2 linked regions of the Azospirillum brasilense genome follow. The protein of the gene in region 1 interacts with the protein of each later gene in a pairwise test. Links are inferred from orthologs where the notes say so. Each region holds a gene or a part of one and is shown on either strand. Other genes may lie near its edges. The genes, in order: rlmB and AMK58_RS06070.

Evidence for each region.
Region 2: the proteins of rlmB (region 1) and AMK58_RS06070 interact in binary tests that used the Escherichia coli proteins (3 or more experiments, as listed by UniProt). The link is inferred for Azospirillum brasilense from one-to-one orthologs.

Annotation. Positions count from the first base shown.
Region 1 is NZ_CP012914.1:2,251,427-2,262,386, forward strand. Bases 1,269-4,136 are described here. They hold rlmB (23S rRNA (guanosine(2251)-2'-O)-methyltransferase RlmB), read left to right. Parts: upstream 1,269-2,209; coding sequence 2,210-3,064; downstream 3,065-4,136. Other genes in these bases: tuf (elongation factor Tu), read right to left, coding at 1,269-1,760; AMK58_RS10510 (hemerythrin domain-containing protein), read left to right, coding at 3,265-3,723; AMK58_RS10515 (hypothetical protein), read left to right, coding at 3,815-4,087. In the rest of the region: transcription termination/antitermination protein NusG, read right to left, coding at 1-68; preprotein translocase subunit SecE, read right to left, coding at 74-271; more of tuf, read right to left, coding at 570-1,268; AMK58_RS10520 (polysaccharide biosynthesis/export family protein), read right to left, coding at 4,240-4,812; AMK58_RS10525 (outer membrane beta-barrel protein), read right to left, coding at 5,047-6,351; AMK58_RS10530 (MarR family winged helix-turn-helix transcriptional regulator), read left to right, coding at 7,215-7,655; AMK58_RS10535 (ABC transporter substrate-binding protein), read left to right, coding at 7,835-9,064; AMK58_RS10540 (ABC transporter permease), read left to right, coding at 9,203-10,960. UniProt on the Escherichia coli protein: Specifically methylates the ribose of guanosine 2251 in 23S rRNA.
Region 2 is NZ_CP012914.1:1,326,125-1,331,063, forward strand. Bases 6-2,831 are described here. They hold AMK58_RS06070 (bifunctional ADP-dependent NAD(P)H-hydrate dehydratase/NAD(P)H-hydrate epimerase), read left to right. Parts: upstream 6-598; coding sequence 599-2,065; downstream 2,066-2,831. Other genes in these bases: AMK58_RS06075 (malonyl-CoA decarboxylase), read left to right, coding at 2,172-2,831. Also shown: more of AMK58_RS06075, read left to right, coding at 2,832-3,722; tig (trigger factor), read left to right, coding at 4,072-4,939. UniProt on the Escherichia coli protein: Bifunctional enzyme that catalyzes the epimerization of the S- and R-forms of NAD(P)HX and the dehydration of the S-form of NAD(P)HX at the expense of ADP, which is converted to AMP.

The sequences.
Region 1 (10,960 bases):
CGGATGGCCTGGGAAACCTTCTTCTCGAAGCCCGAATAGACGTGAACGACGTACCAGCGCGCGGCCATGGCGATCAGGCTCCCAGCCCAAGGATCATACGGACGGCGAAGGCCAGCACCTGATCCACGACGAGGAAGAACAGCGAAGCCAGCACCACCATGACGAACACCATGGCGGTCGTCACGCCGGTTTCCTTGCGGGTCGGCCAGGTGACCTTGGCCACCTCGCGGCGGACGTCGCGCGCGAATTCTGCGGGGTTCACTTTAGCCATCGTAGACCGTGCGGGCTCCGGTGCGACGTGTAGGGCGCGGTCAGCGACCCGTTCTTGTTCGGTACGGCGTGGCAGGAGTGGAGGGGCTCGAACCCCCAGCCCCCGGTTTTGGAGACCGGTGCTCTACCAATTGAGCTACACTCCTATCGCCGCAGGCTCTACCCCCGGCGGGGAGCGGAGCTTATAGCGCATAGCCGCGTGGCTTGCTAGCCTTTTTATCGGCCGGCATGCCGAAAACGACAGGGATCAATCCCGCCGCCGAACCATGGGGAACGACGGCGGGATCGACACCTTTAACTTACTTGATGATCGAGGCGACGACGCCGGCGCCGACCGTACGACCACCCTCGCGGATGGCGAAGCGCAGGCCCTCGTCCATGGCGATCGGAGCGATCAGCTCGACTTCCATGGAGATGTTGTCGCCCGGCATCACCATCTCGGTGCCTTCCGGCAGCTTCACCATGCCCGTCACGTCGGTCGTGCGGAAGTAGAACTGCGGACGGTAGTTGGTGAAGAACGGCGTGTGACGGCCACCCTCTTCCTTCGTCAGGATGTAGGCCTCGGCCTTGAAGGTGGTGTGCGGCGTGATGCTGCCCGGCTTGGCCAGAACCTGGCCGCGCTCGACGTCCTCACGCTTCGTGCCGCGCAGCAGCGCGCCGATGTTGTCGCCAGCCTCACCCGAGTCGAGCAGCTTGCGGAACATCTCCACACCGGTCACGGTGGTCTTGACCGTGGCCTTCAGACCGACGATCTCGACTTCCTCGCCAACCTTGACGATGCCGCGCTCGACGCGGCCGGTCACCACGGTGCCGCGGCCCGAGATCGAGAACACGTCCTCGATCGGCATCAGGAACGGACGGTCCTTCGGACGCTCCGGCTGCGGGATGTACTGGTCGACCTCGGCCATCAGCTTGAGGATCGCGTCACGGCCGATCTCCGGCGAACGGTCCTCCAGCGCGCACAGCGCCGAGCCCTTGACGATCGGAATGTCGTCGCCCGGGAACTGGTAGGAGGACAGCAGCTCGCGCACCTCCATCTCGACCAGCTCGAGCAGCTCCGGATCGTCGACCATGTCGACCTTGTTCATGAACACCACCAGCGCCGGCACGCCGACCTGGCGGGCCAGCAGGATGTGCTCGCGGGTCTGCGGCATCGGGCCGTCGGCGGCCGACACGACCAGGATCGCGCCGTCCATCTGCGCGGCGCCCGTGATCATGTTCTTCACGTAGTCGGCGTGGCCCGGGCAATCGACGTGGGCGTAGTGGCGGTTGGTCGTCTCGTACTCGACGTGGGCGGTCGAGATCGTGATGCCACGCGCCTTCTCTTCCGGCGCCTTGTCGATCTGGTCGTAGGCGGTGAAGGTCGCGCCGCCGCTCTCGGCCAGCACCTTCGTGATCGCCGCGGTCAGCGACGTCTTGCCGTGGTCGACGTGGCCGATCGTGCCAATGTTGCAGTGCGGCTTGTTCCGCTCAAACTTTGCCTTCGCCATCGCTTTGGTCTTTCGTTCCCGACGTTCCGGACGCACACAATGGCCCGGCCGAGACCGACATTTCCCTTAGCGCGGGGGGATTGGAGCGGGTGAGGGGAATCGAACCCCCGTCGTAAGCTTGGAAGGCTTCTGCTCTACCATTGAGCTACACCCGCCTGCCATGCCCCGCCCGGCGCTATCGACCGGGAAACGCGATCACGGACAAGCCGTGGAATGTAGTGGTGGAAGGGGCTGGATTTGAACCAGCGTACGCTTACGCGGGCAGATTTACAGTCTGCTGCCTTTAACCACTCGGCCACCCTTCCTCAGGCCCGCTGCGGGACATGCCCGCCGCGGAGTTCGGCACTATGAGAATTTTTCAGGCCTTGTCAACACGTCTGAAGCAGTCCAAACCAGAAAACTGTGAATAACCGCGGCGGGCTTAGCCCCGCCCCCTCCAGTCGGACACCATGACCCGTTCGAAGAAGCCATCCGCGCCCCACGGCCAGCCCCCTGCCCCGGCCAAGAACCACTCCCCATCCCACCGCGAGTCGCGCGGCGACCGCACCTCCCCAGGGCGCGGCGCGCAGGGCGTCCTGCTCTACGGCCTGCACCCGGTGTCTGCGGCCTGGCTGAACCCGGAGCGGCGCATCCACCGTCTGATCGCGACGGAAGCGGGCCGCGCCGCGTTGGAGCCGGTGCTGGCCCAGGCCAAGGCGCGCGGGCTGCAACGGCCCGGCCTTATGCCGGCCGACCGCAACGACCTGGACCGCATGTTGCCGCCGGGCGCCGTACACCAGGGCGTGGCAGCAGACGTCGCCCCCTTGGACGAGATCGGGATCGAGGACCTCTGCGTGGAGGCCGATTCGGATCCGTCGGCGCTCGTCGTCGTCCTCGATCAGGTGACCGACCCGCACAACGTCGGCGCGATCCTGCGCTCTGCTTCGGCCTTCGGGGCCAAGGCGGTGGTGGTGACGGAGCGCAACGCGCCGGAGACCACCGGCGTCCTCGCCAAGAGCGCCTCGGGAGCACTGGAGTCGGTTCCGCTGGTGCGAGTCACCAACCTCGCCCGGGCGCTCGCCGATCTTCAGCAGGCCGGCTTCTGGACGGTCGGTCTCGCCGAGTCGGGGACGAGCACGCTGGCCCAGTGCAACCTGACGGGCCGCACCGCGCTGGTGCTGGGGGCGGAGGGGGCCGGGCTGCGCCGCCTGACCATGGAGCGTTGCGACATCGTCGCGCGCCTGCCGACCCAGGGACCGGTGGGCAGCCTGAACGTGTCCAATGCCGCCGCGGTCGCCCTCTACGAGGTCGCCCGGCTGCGCTGACGCGTCGCCAAACGCGCCGCACAGGTGAGGCTTGCTGCGGACCGCGGGGGACGCTAGTGTAAGCGCCCGCCGCCGTCTGGCCGGGCGGCATGCCGGTTTAGCTCAGTTGGTAGAGCAGCGGTTTTGTAAACCGAAGGTCGCGGGTTCGAGCCCTGCAACCGGCACCACCTTTTTTTGACCGCCAGACCGACGTCCTGCCCATGACGCACGCCACCGAAGGCGGCTCCCTGATCCCGACCGGCTCCGGCGTCATCGACGCGGAGCACAGTTCCATTCTCGACCTCCTGTCGGCGATGACCGCGGGCGGTCCGGTCGGGCTGGCGGAGCTGACCGCGCTTTCGCACGAGGTGGCGGAGCATTTCGCCACGGAAACGGTGGAGATGGCCGTTCTGGCCACGGACCGGCGGGAGCGGCACGAGCAGGCCCATCGTAGCTACTTGGCCAGCATCGACGCTCTGGTGGGTACCGCTGAGCGCGGCGCCCCGGTGACCAGCGACGACGCGAACCGGCTGATGCTATGGTTCATCGTCCACTCCAACACCGCCGACACCGAACTGGTGGAGGCCGCCCGGCGCGCCGGCGACGAGCCGCCCATGATCTCCATGGACGAATGGCTCGACGGCCTGGACGAGGCTGATCGGGACGCCTTGCGCTCCTGAGACGGCCATGACGCCCCAACCGGGGAACCGGGCCTCCAGGCAGCGGTTGGAGAGGGGACGATCCCTTCCAGCAACCGACCCAGGCTCCTTCATGGAAAAATCCGACACTCCCAACGCCGGGGCGCAGCGCCTGCGCGACGCCATCGACAAGGGCCTGACCGGCGACAAGATCCCCGCGTCTGACCCTGCTGCGGCCCCGCTGGGCACCGACGACGAGGCCGCGGGCGTCCGACCGCCTCCGGCCGCCAGCACTCACGATCCTGCCCCTTCCGACGCCCGCGCGCCCTCGGGCCACTCCAAGGGCGCCGACGCCTTCCGCAAAGGCGACCTTCCCTACGGCGAGGGCACCCGCGACGATGGATGACCGCCGCCACGAGGCGGACTGTTGCGCAAAAAAATGTCCCTCTTCCGAATGGGAAGAGGGACATTGTCATGGCGTCGAATGGTGGCGGGGCGCCTGCCCCAGTTTTCCGAAACAAATGGGCCGTCTGGCGAGTTTCCGGAACCGGTTGCCGATCAGAAATAGCGCTCCGGCACGCGCAGCACGTCGTCGGGCATCACCGGCGTGGTGATCGGGGCGCGGCGCAACTCCTTCTTGGGGTCGGCCCCGCGTGTGATCAGCACGTAGTCCTCCTTGGCGCGGTAGGTGTAGCCGCCAGCCATCGCCACCGCCGACAGGGCGGTCATGCCGTTGACATACTGGTACTGGCCGGGGTTACGGACCTCGCCCAGGATGAAGAAGGGCCGGTGGTTCAGCACCTCGACGCTGACCTTGGCATCGCGGACGTAGCCCTGCGACAGGCGCTTGGCGATGTCGGTCTCCAACTCGCGCGGGGTGTGGCCGCGGGCCGACACCTCGCCGATCAGCGGCATGGCGACCTTGCCCGACCCGTCGACGCGGAACTCGCCGGAGAGCTGCTCCTCGCCGAAGACGATGACGCGCAGCGCGTCGCCGGCCCCCAGGCGGTAGTCCGTCATCTGGGCGACGCCGGGCGGTTCGAGAGGGGCATCCTGGCCACCGGCGCAGCCGACCATCGCGGCGGCGACCACGGTCATTCCGAGCGCGCGGAACACGTTACGTCGATTCATCCCTAACCCTTCTCCATAGCTCGTGAGGACATCGGGTCCAGGCGCCCGCGGACGGAGCGGCCGAACCCTGAGCGGTCACGGAGGGAGACTAGCAACTCGCACGCGCTTGGGAAAAAGTGGAGAGGAAGTAACGCCAACGGAGGAAAAGGATTCGCATCACCGTATAGGCGGAAATGCAAAAGGGGCGCCCATCGGCAGATGAGCGCCCCTCTGTGCATGGACTAGACGAACTGATTACATCTGAGCGCCGACGCGCAGATAGACCAGATTGTCGGAGTAATCGAAACCACTGAGGTTCGAGTTACGCTTTTCGTAAGTATAGCCGCCATTCACGAAGACGTAGCGGCTGAGCTGGTAGCTGGCACCGGCCCCCAGTGTGTAGACGTCGTCGGTGCGGTCCACGCCGTTGAAGTCGTCCTGGCGCCACTGGACGCGGGCGTTCAGCAGCAGGGTGCGCAGAAGCTCGTGATCCACGCCGACCGCGGCGACGGTGCGGTTGTAGCTCGACGCGATCTGGCTGCCGCGGGCGTAGGTCGATTCGCGAACCTGACGGCTGAGCGAGCCGGTGACCGAGGTGAGCTGGGTCACCGACCAGTTCAGGCGGCCGCCCAAGGCCAGACCACCGAAATCCTTCAGCGTCGGATCATCGTAGGTCCGGCTCAGATAACCGGCATAGATCTCGCCGTTGATGAGGCCGGTCAGGTCGGTGGACAGGCCGCCGACGACCTCATAGCCGTCCGAGTCGCGGTTGACGCCGCCGAAATCCGGGGTCAGCCGGTACCGGGTCCAGTTGTAGGAGCCCTGGATGAAGGCTTCGTAGCCCTGGATGAACTCGTAGCCGGCACGGGCGGTGCCCGTGTAGCTCCAGCGGTCGCGGTCCTCCTGCGACTCCGTCCGCCCGTTGGTCAACTCGGCGTCCTGATAGGAGGTGTACTGGGCCCCACCGGTCAGGCGGACGCGCAGGCGGTTGAAGCGCTGGTTGAACGATGCCTCGCCGCCATGGGTGAAGTAGTTCACCGGCTCCGCGAAGCGCGGCACCACGGTGCCGGTGGCCAGCGACACGTCGAAGTTCGGGTCGGACCGCCCCTCATGGTCGCGGCGGCTGAACAGCAGGCCGCTGACCGAGCTGTCGCGGGTGATGTCGTAGCGGCCGTCCACCTGCGCCCGGTAATCGGCGTAGTTCTCCGACGAGTAGTCGAAGAAGCGCCCGATGTTGCCGGAGGCCGAGAAGTTCAGGGCGTGGTTGTTGAAATCCGAACGCACATCGACGCGCGGCTGGGTGACCCAGATGAAGTCGTCGCGGGTGTCGTTCTCGGTCGCGAAGACGTTGCTTTCATAGGTCAGGCCGGTTTCGATGCGCGGCAGGATACGGAACGATCCGGCGCGGATGCCGAGCTGTTCGACCTCCGGACGGCGGCGCTCCAGCACGGTTTCACCGGGCTGCAGTTCCTGGGCGCTCACCGGCGTGGCCGCGGGCAGCGCCGTCAGCACGGTGGACGCGAGCGCGAGGGCGAGAAGGGACAGGGAGCTGGGCTTCATGGGTCACCGCGCAAGGCTGAAATCAGTGGCTCGTATCGGGCGGCCGAATGGCCTTGGAATGTGCAATCGCCGCTCCGGCAGAAGCGGACAGTCGCTGCAAAGACAACTCATGGCGTGATGTCCGTGCAACAGTGAAGCCGTTCAGCCGTGGTTTTTGCCCGCGCCTGTGTTGTTGGCGCAACAAGACTTGCGTCAGACGCGCGCTCTATTGCCATACGCCCGCACCATTAGAGCTAAGGTCATACGACCACGAAACCACACGTCCGCCTCCTCGGGAACCACCCTTCGGCAACACCCGTTCACGCAAATGCGGTCTAGAGCCGCGCCTTGAAGCGATGAGGAAGCGCCGAGCATGACCAGACCCCTGACCACTCCCCCGCCGCCCAAATCACCCCGCCATCCTGGTGACGATGTTGTGATGCCCCCCTACACACCGGGGAGTGTCCCACCGCCGGACGGCGACCTTCCAAAGTCCGACCGCGAAAGGACTCCGCCGCCGAACACTTATCCACCGAAACAAAATCCATAATTGAAATACGGACAACCGTTTGGCATGACCAAAACACACCCGCATATGCAGATTGCCCGCCAGTCCATCGGAAAGATTATTGAAACGCACGACTCATCTTCGTTCGCGAGTGCTTTACACTTTAAATAGTCAAAGGGCCTAGACTGTGGCTCTATGCCGCAGCGACGAGCGTTGCCTATTGCGACTTCCACCCCTAGGCTTCAAGGCGAAGCCTGCTGCATTTGGCGCAAGCCTGGGAACATTCCCAGGATCGGCGCCGAACCTGTCGCACGGTGTTCCGCCGACACCCGCCGCAACCGGAAACGGTCCGGCTCCGCAACGCTCGTGTGCGCCCATGGATCAGATTGCCCATCCTCCGACCGACGATTACCTGCTGACCGGGCAGGTGCACTATCGCCTCCGCCGGGCCCACCAGCGCGCGTCCTCCATCTTCATGGACATGATCGGCGACTCCCAGCTCACCCCAACCCAGTGGGGTGCCCTGGTCACGCTGCGGACCGAAAGGTCGCTGTCGCAGAACCAGCTCGGACGGCTGACCTTCATGGACCCGGCGACCACCCAGGGGGTGATCCTGCGCCTTGTCGAGCGCAACCTGGTGGAGCGCCAGCCGGACCCGCAGGACCGGCGTCGCACCAGCGTCAGCCTGACCCGCGCCGGCCAGTCGCTGGTCAGCACCCTGCTGGAGAATGCCACGAGGGCGCATCACCGCACGCTTGACCCGCTGACCCCGGAGGAGCAGGCGACCTTCCTCCTGCTTCTCTCGCGCCTGATGTGAGGCTGGTGTCACCCGCACCGGCACCGGCACGGGGAAAACCGGCTTGGTGAAAACCGGCATGATGCGGCGCAACGGAACGGTGACTTTTGCGGTGGGTTTGCTATGAACGCAGACATTGCGTTCACGCTGCCGTTCCATGCGTTCACGCAGCCGCCAACCGCGCCGGGATACCGCTGACCATGAACCGCCGCCATCTCCTGCTTGCGCCGGGTGCTGCCGCCCTCGCCACCGCCCTTTGCTTCGCCGCGCCGATGCCTGCCGCCCAGGCCCAATCGGGCGGCCAGCCGATTCGCGTCGGCGAGATCAACAGCTACACCGGCCTGCCGGCCTTCACGATCCCCTACCGCCAGGGCTGGCAGCTCGCGGTAGAGGAGGTGAACGCGGCGGGTGGCCTGCTCGGCGGTCGCAAGCTGGAGGTCATCTCCCGCGACGACGCCGGCAAGCCGGACGACGCCGTGCGCGTCGCGCAGGAGTTGCTGTCGAACGAGAAGGTCGAGTTGCTGGCCGGCACCTACTTCTCCCACGTCGGGCTGGCCGTGGCGGACTTCGCCGCGCGCAACAAGCTTCCCTTCGTGGCGGCGGAGCCGCTGACCGACGCCATCACCTGGACCAAGGGCAACCGCTACACCTTCCGCCTGCGCCCCAGCACCTACATGCAGGCGGCCATGCTGGTTGAGGAGGCGGCGAAGCTGCCAGCCAAGCGCTGGGCCACCGTCGCCCCCAACTACGAATACGGCCAGTCGGCGGTGCAGTGGTTCCGCCAACTCCTGTCGGAGAAGCGGCCGGACGTCGAGTTCGTCGCCGAGCAGTGGCCGGCCCAGGGCAAGCTGGAGGCGGGGCCGACCGTGCAGGCGCTGGCCGCGGCCAAGCCCGACGCCATCTTCAACGTCACCTTCGGCGCCGACCTCGCCAAGTTCGTGCGCGAGGGCGAGGGGCGCGGCCTGTTCCGCAACCGCACCGTCGTCAGCCTGCTGACCGGCGAGCCGGAGTATCTCGACCCGATGAAGGACGAGGCGCCGGAAGGCTGGATCGTCACCGGCTACCCGCAGGAGCAGATCGACACGCCGGAGCACAAGGCCTTCCGCGAGGCCTATGCGAAGCGCTTCAACGAGCCGCCGCGCCAGGGCTCGGTCGTCGGCTACGCCACCTTCAAGGCCATCGCCGCCGCGGTGGAGAAAGCCGGCTCCACCGATGCGGAGAAGGTCGTCGACGCACTGTCCGGCCTGGAGCTGTCCAGCCCCTTCGGCCCGATCACCTTCCGCGCGCTCGACCATCAGGCGACGATGGGCGCCTATGTCGGCAAGACCACGGTGAAGGACGGCCAGGGCGTGATGACCGGCTGGCGCTACGCCGACGGGGCGGACTATCTGCCGTCCGACGAGGCCGTCCGCAAGATGCGCCCGGAGTAAGGGGGCGGCGTTCTTGCCCCCACCCTTCCCTCCCCCGCTCCGCAGGAGAGGGAGATTGATCCCCTCCACCGCGCAGCGGGGGAGGGTTAGGGAGGGGGCAAAAAGGCCACTCTCCCGCCGACCCTGCCGAAAGAGCCGATGTCCTTCTACCTCGTGCAATTCCTCAGCGGCCTCGCCACGGCGGCGACGCTGTTCCTGGTGTCGTCCGGGCTGACCATCGTGTTCGGCGTGACGCGGATCGTGAATTTCGCGCACGGCTCCTTCTACATGCTGGGCGCCTATCTCGGCTGGACGCTGGTGGAGCGCTTAGGGAGCACGCCGCTGGGCTTCTGGGGCGCGGTGGCCGCGGCCTCGCTGGCGGTCGGCCTGCTCGGCGCGCTGATGGAGGTCGGGCTGCTGCGCCGCCTTTACCGCTCGCCTGAGCTGTTCCAGCTTCTCGCCACCTTCGGCGTGGTGCTGGTCGTGCAGGACGCCGCCTCGTGGATCTGGGGGTCGGAGGATCTGCTCGGCCGGCGGGCGCCGGGGCTGCGCGGCTCCGTGGACATCCTCGACCAGCCCTTCCCCCTCTACGACCTCGTGCTGATCGGGCTGGGGCCGCTGGTGCTGGGCCTGCTCTGGCTGCTCTTCAACCGCACGCGCTGGGGCACGCTGGTCCGCGCGGCGACTCAGGACCGCGACATGGCCTCGGCGCTCGGCGTCGATCCGGCGCGGCTGTTCACCGGGGTGCTGTTCCTGGGGTCGGCGCTCGCCGGGCTGGGCGGCGCGCTCCAGGTCCCGCGCGAGGCGGTGAACCTGCACATGGACATGGCCATCGTGGTCGAGGCCTTCGTCGTCGTCGTGGTCGGCGGCATGGGCAGCCTGACCGGCGCCTTCGTCGCCTCGCTGCTGATCGGGCAGTTGCAGGCCTTCGGCATCCTGGTTTTCCCGCAGATCACGCTGGTCCTGGTCTTCCTGTTCATGGCGGTGGTTCTGGTCATCCGCCCCTACGGGCTGCTCGGCCGCGCCGAGGACGCGCCGCCCACCGCCGCCAGCCCCGGCCCGCCGCTGATCGCCGCGGCCGGCGCGGCGCGCTGGGCGCCCGCCCTGCTGCTCGCCCTGCTGGCCGCGGTGCCGCTGGTCGCCGGCGACTACGCGCTGATCGTGCTGACCGAGGTGGTGATCCTGGCGCTGCTGGCGGCCAGCCTGCATCTGCTGATCGGGCTGGGCGGCCTCGTCTCCTTCGGGCACGCCGCTTATTTCGGGCTGGGCGCCTACGGCGCGGCCCTGCTGGTCAAGCATCTGGCCGCCCCCATGCCGCTGGCGCTGGCCGCCGCGCCGCTGGTCGCCGGGCTGGGCGCCCTGGCCGCCGGCTGGTTCTGCGTGCGGCGGTCGGGCCTCTACTTCGCCATGCTGACGCTGGCCTTCGCGCAGATCGTCTGGTCGGTGACCTTCCAATGGTACGGCGTCACCGGCGGCGACAACGGCATCCTCGGCGTCTGGCCGCCCGACTGGGCGGCGGGCAAGGCGGCCTATTTCTGGCTGACCCTGGCGCTGGCCGGCGGGGCGCTGCTGCTGCTGCGCCGCGCCGCTTTCTCGCCCTTCGGCTACACGCTGCGCGCCGGGCGCGATTCCGCGCTGCGCGCCGAATCGGTGGGCATCGATGTGCGCCGGCACCAGTGGCTGAGTTTCGCCCTGGCCGGGTCCGCCGCCGGGCTGGCCGGCGGTCTCTACGCCTTTTCCAAGGGCAGCGTCTTTCCCACCCTGATGGCCGTGCCGGTGTCGGTGGACGCTCTGGTCATGGTGCTGATGGGCGGCATCCAGACCCTGAGCGGCCCGGTCGTGGGCGCCGCCCTGTTCCACCTTCTGGAGACCGAGGCGATGAGCCGGACCGACTGGTGGCGGCTGGTCCTGGGCGCC
Region 2 (4,939 bases), 930 kb from region 1 along the record:
CGGGCCGATGCCACCGTGGGCGGCACGCGACTGCCAACGGATAGGGCGAAGTGAACAATATTTGTGCACATGCTGCAAGCAATCCGCGCAGCCTTGTCCGTTCGGATGGGGTAGCGCCGGCTTTCCACCCGGCTTTTCACATTGATGGACAAGGTGGAAAATAGAGCTTGACCCGCCCCGTCCCTTGGGGCAAATAGGCGACCCCGGTGGCGGTGGTAGCTCAGTTGGTAGAGCTCTCGGTTGTGGTCCGAGCGGTCGTGGGTTCGAGTCCCATCCATCGCCCCAGTCCTCCTTGACGGCGGATGTGTCGGTTTCGTGAGCAGTTCACGCCGGCGTTGCATCGGTCGGGGCGACGGGTCGGGTGTTTGCGGACGAATCTTTTCGTCCCCGGTGGCGGTGGTAGCTCAGTTGGTAGAGCTCTCGGTTGTGGTCCGAGCGGTCGTGGGTTCGAGTCCCATCCATCGCCCCAGTCCTTTCTTCCAATTCCTGTGCCAATCAGGCCAGTCCTTTCATTCCCCCTGTGCCCGGCTATGCTGCGGCCGTCGCGGTGCTTATTGTGCCGGGTGACGGTGATGCGGGATTGCGGCGGGTGGAGGCGATGGACGAACTGCTTTCCGTGGCGGAGATGTACCGTGCCGACGCGCTGACCATGGCGGGCGGCGTGCCGGGGCCTGTGCTGATGGAAGCGGCGGGGGCCGCGGTGGTGCGCGCGGTCTGCGAGCGCTGGGCGCCGCACCCGACCGTCGTCCTGTGCGGTCCGGGCAACAATGGCGGAGATGGCTTCGTCATCGCGCGCCTTCTTCTCGAAGCGGGCTGGCCGGTGCGGCTGGCCCTGCTGGGGTCCCGCTCCGCCCTGCGCGGCGACGCGGCGGTGGCGGCCGGTCACTGGACCGGGCCGGTGGAGGCCGCCGACCCCTGGCTGCTGGAGGGCAACCCCCTGGTCATCGACGCGCTGTTCGGGGCCGGGCTGGCCCGTCCGCTCGACGGCATGGCCAAGGAGGTCGTCGAGGCGATGGCGGGGCGCACCGTCGTCGCCGTGGACGTGCCCAGTGGTCTGCACGGCGACAGCGGTCAAGTGATGGGGGTGGCCCCGCAGGCGGCGCTGACCGTCACCTTCTTCCGCCGCAAGCCCGGCCATCTGCTGCTGCCGGGCCGCGCCCTGTGCGGCGAGGTTGTGGTCGCCGACATCGGCATTCCCGACACCGTGCTGGACGCCATCGCGCCGCAAACCCTGGTGAACGGCCCGGAGTTGTGGCGGCAGTGCTTTCCCTGGCCACGGCTCGACGCTCACAAATACGCGCGGGGGCATGCGGTGGTGCTCGGCGGGGCGCGGATGACCGGTGCGGCGCGCTTGTCGGCGCGCGGTGCCCTGCGCGCGGGGGCGGGGCTGGTCACGGTGGCCTGTCCGCCCGACTCGGTGCCGATCTACGCCGCCGGCTCGCCCAGCCTGATCGTGGCTGACGTGGCGGACGGCGCCGCCTTCGAGGCGCTGCTGGCGGACCCACGCAAGAACGCGGCGCTGCTGGGGCCGGGCGCCGGCGTCGGTGCGGACACGCGGAGCCATGTGGTCGCGGCTCTTGGCGCCGGAAAGGCGTGCGTGCTCGACGCCGATGCGCTGACCAGCTTCGCCGAATCGCCATCCGCTCTGCTCGACCGGCTGAACGGGCGCTGCCTGCTGACCCCGCACGAGGGCGAGTTCGCGCGGATCTTCCCGGACATCGCGGTCCAGGACGTTGGCAAACTGGCGCGCGCCCGCGCCGCGGCGGCGCGCTGCGGCGCGGTCGTCCTTCTGAAGGGCGCCGACACGGTGGTCGCGGCGCCGGACGGACGGGCCGTCGTCAACGCCAACGCTCCGGCGGATCTGGCGACCGCCGGGTCGGGAGACGTGCTGGCGGGCATGGCGCTCGGGCTGATCGCTCAAGGAATGAACACGTTCGACGCCGCCTGCGCCGCGGTCTGGCTGCATGGCGCGGCGGCAACCGCGTTCGGGCCGGGTCTGATCGCCGAGGATTTGCCGGATGCGCTGCCGGGGGTGCTGAAGCGGCTCAAGGCGGGGGCGCGCTGACCCTGTTCGCCCAAGGCATACATACGCCTGGACAGGGAGGCTTACTCTTAAGGCCGGGCTCAAGCTATGGCTTGCCGAGAGCGCCCCCGCACGCCAGACTCTGGGTATGAGCGAGACGCCAGAAATCAAATCCGCCGAGCCCGTTCCGTCCCAGGCCCCAACCTCGGGGATGGGAGCGCCGCCGGGCCTGCTCGACCGCACCCTGGACACGCTGCGCGCGGGCTGGCGCGAGATCGCCGCTTCCGCCCGCGGGGTGGTCGGCGCCGCGCCGCGCGCCAATCTGCCCAAGGAGGACGCGGAGCGGCTGAAGGAGCAGATCGAAGCCTGTCTGGAGGGCCGCGGCGGCGAGGTGTCGGCGCGGGCACGGGCAGCGCAGCTCGGCCGCACCTATCTGGCGCTGGACGGGCAGGGGCGGCGCAATTTCCTGATGATGCTGGCGCGCGACTTCGACGTGGACCGCGCCGCCGTCGACCAGGCGATGGCGACCTTCCAGACGGCGGGCGATCCGGTGTCGCGCGGCCACGCCGAGCGCGCCCTGCGCCGCGCCTTGGAACCGCCGCGGCTGCGGCTGCTCACTCAGTTCAACGGCCTGCCGGAAGGGGTGAAATTCCTGGTGGACCTGCGCGCCGAGCTGATGGAGATGGCACGCGGCGAACCGCTGCTCCAGGCGCTGGAGGACGATCTCAAGAGCCTGCTGCGCAACTGGTTCGACGTCGGCTTCCTGGAGATGCGCCGGATCACCTGGGACAGCCCGGCCTCGCTCCTGGAAAAGCTCATCAAATACGAGGCGGTGCACGAGATCAGCGGTTGGCGGGACCTGAAGGACCGCCTCGACTCCGACCGCCGCTGCTTCGCCTTCTTCCACCCGCGCATGCCGAACGAGCCGCTCATCTTCGTCGAGGTCGCTCTGGTCCAGGGCATGTCGGACAACGTCCAGGCGCTGCTCGACCCCTCCGCCCCGGTCTGCGACCCGAAGAGCGCCGACAGCGCCATCTTCTATTCCATCTCCAACGCCCAGGTCGGGCTGGCGGGAATCAGCTTCGGCAACTTCCTCATCAAGCGGGTGGTGGACGGGCTGACCGGCGAATTCCCCAACATCAAATGCTTCGCCACCCTGTCGCCGATTCCCGGCTTCCGCCGCTGGCTGGACCGGGAGCTGGCGGACCGCGGCGATTCGCTGCTCAGCCCGCCCGAGGCGGAGCGCATCGCCGAGGCCATGACCGCCCGGCACGATGGTGGCGAATCGGAGACGGAAGGCGACGCGGAGGAACGTCCGGTGCTGGCCGGCGCCTTGGCTCTGCCCGACTGGCACACCGATGAGGAGCTTCAGAAGCAGCTTCGCGGCCCGTTGATGAGGCTGTGCGCGCATTACTTGACGACCGCGCGCGCGTCGGACCGCCGCAGCGAACGGCCGGGCGCGGCGCCGGCGCGAGCGCTCGACCCGGTCGCGCACTTCCATCTCAGCAACGGCGCCCGCATGGAGCGGCTGAACTGGCTGGGTGACCGTTCGGCCAAGGGCGTGCGCCAATCCTGCGGGATGATGATCAACTACCGCTACAAGCCGGGGGAAATCGACGCCAACCACGAAGCGTACCGGGGGGAGGGCAAGGTCAACGCCTCCTCCTCCATCCGGTCGCTGGGGAAGGGGGGCGGATGAGCCGGTTTGCCGCCCGCCGGGGCGTCGTCGTCGTCGCGTCCGGCGCCCCCCACCAATGGCGTGCGGAGCGGCGCCCATTTTGCCTGTTTGCGGCGCGAACCCTGTGCTATAGAGCGGACTTCGCCGGCAGTCCGTCGGGTGTTCCGCACCCGTCGCGGGCTGTCTATGCCATTGCGGGCGTGGCGGAACTGGTAGACGCGCCGGATTTAGGTTCCGGTGACTTCGGTCGTGGGGGTTCGAGTCCCTTCGCCCGCACCATGGCAACAGCTTGGACCGCATGGGAACACACGGTTTCGGGCCGCCCGGACGGGCGCCGCCGGGCCGGACAACGAGATAGGCTTTCGTTCCGATGAACATCACCGAGACCAGCGCCGACGGCCTGAAGCGCGAGTACAAGGTCGTCATTTCCGCCCAGGATATCGAACAGAAGGTGCAGGGCCGGCTCGAAGAGCTGCGCCGGACGGTGCAGCTCCCCGGCTTCCGTCCGGGCAAGGTGCCGGTTGCCGTGATCAAGCAGCGCTACGGCGGCAGCGTGCTGGCCGAGGCTCTGGAGGATGCGATCGCCGACAGCTCGCGCCAGGCGCTGAACGAGCGCGGCCTGCGCATCGCCATGCAGCCGAAGATCAACGTCGAGAAGTACGAGGACGGCGGCGACCTGTCCTACACCATGGGCGTCGAGCTTCTGCCGGACATCGAGCCGGGCGATCTCAGCGGCCTGGAGCTTGAGAAGCCGGTCGCCACGGTCGAGGACTCGGCCGTCGACGAGGCGCTGACCCGTCTGGCCTCCGCCCATTCGGTGCAGGCCCCGGTCACCGAGGACCGCGCGGCCGAGAAGGGCGACATCGCCGTGATCGACTTCGCCGGTTCGGTCGATGGCGAGGCCCTGCCGGGCATGGACGGCAAGGACTACCCGCTGGAGCTGGGCGCCAACCAGTTCGTTCCGGGCTTCGAGGACCAGCTGGTCGGCGCCAAGGCCGGCGAGCACCGCACGGTGAAGGTCACCTTCCCGGCCGACTACCCGCACGACCGCCTGAAGGGCGCGGACACCGTGTTCGAGGTGGACGTCAAGGAACTCCGCAAGAACGTCCCGGCTGAGGTCAACGACGACCTTGCCAAGGAGTTCGGCATGGAGAGCCTGGAGAAGCTGCGCGAGGCCGTCGGCGACCGCATCAAGGGCGAATACGCCAACGTGTCGCGCCTGCGCGTCAAGCGCCAGC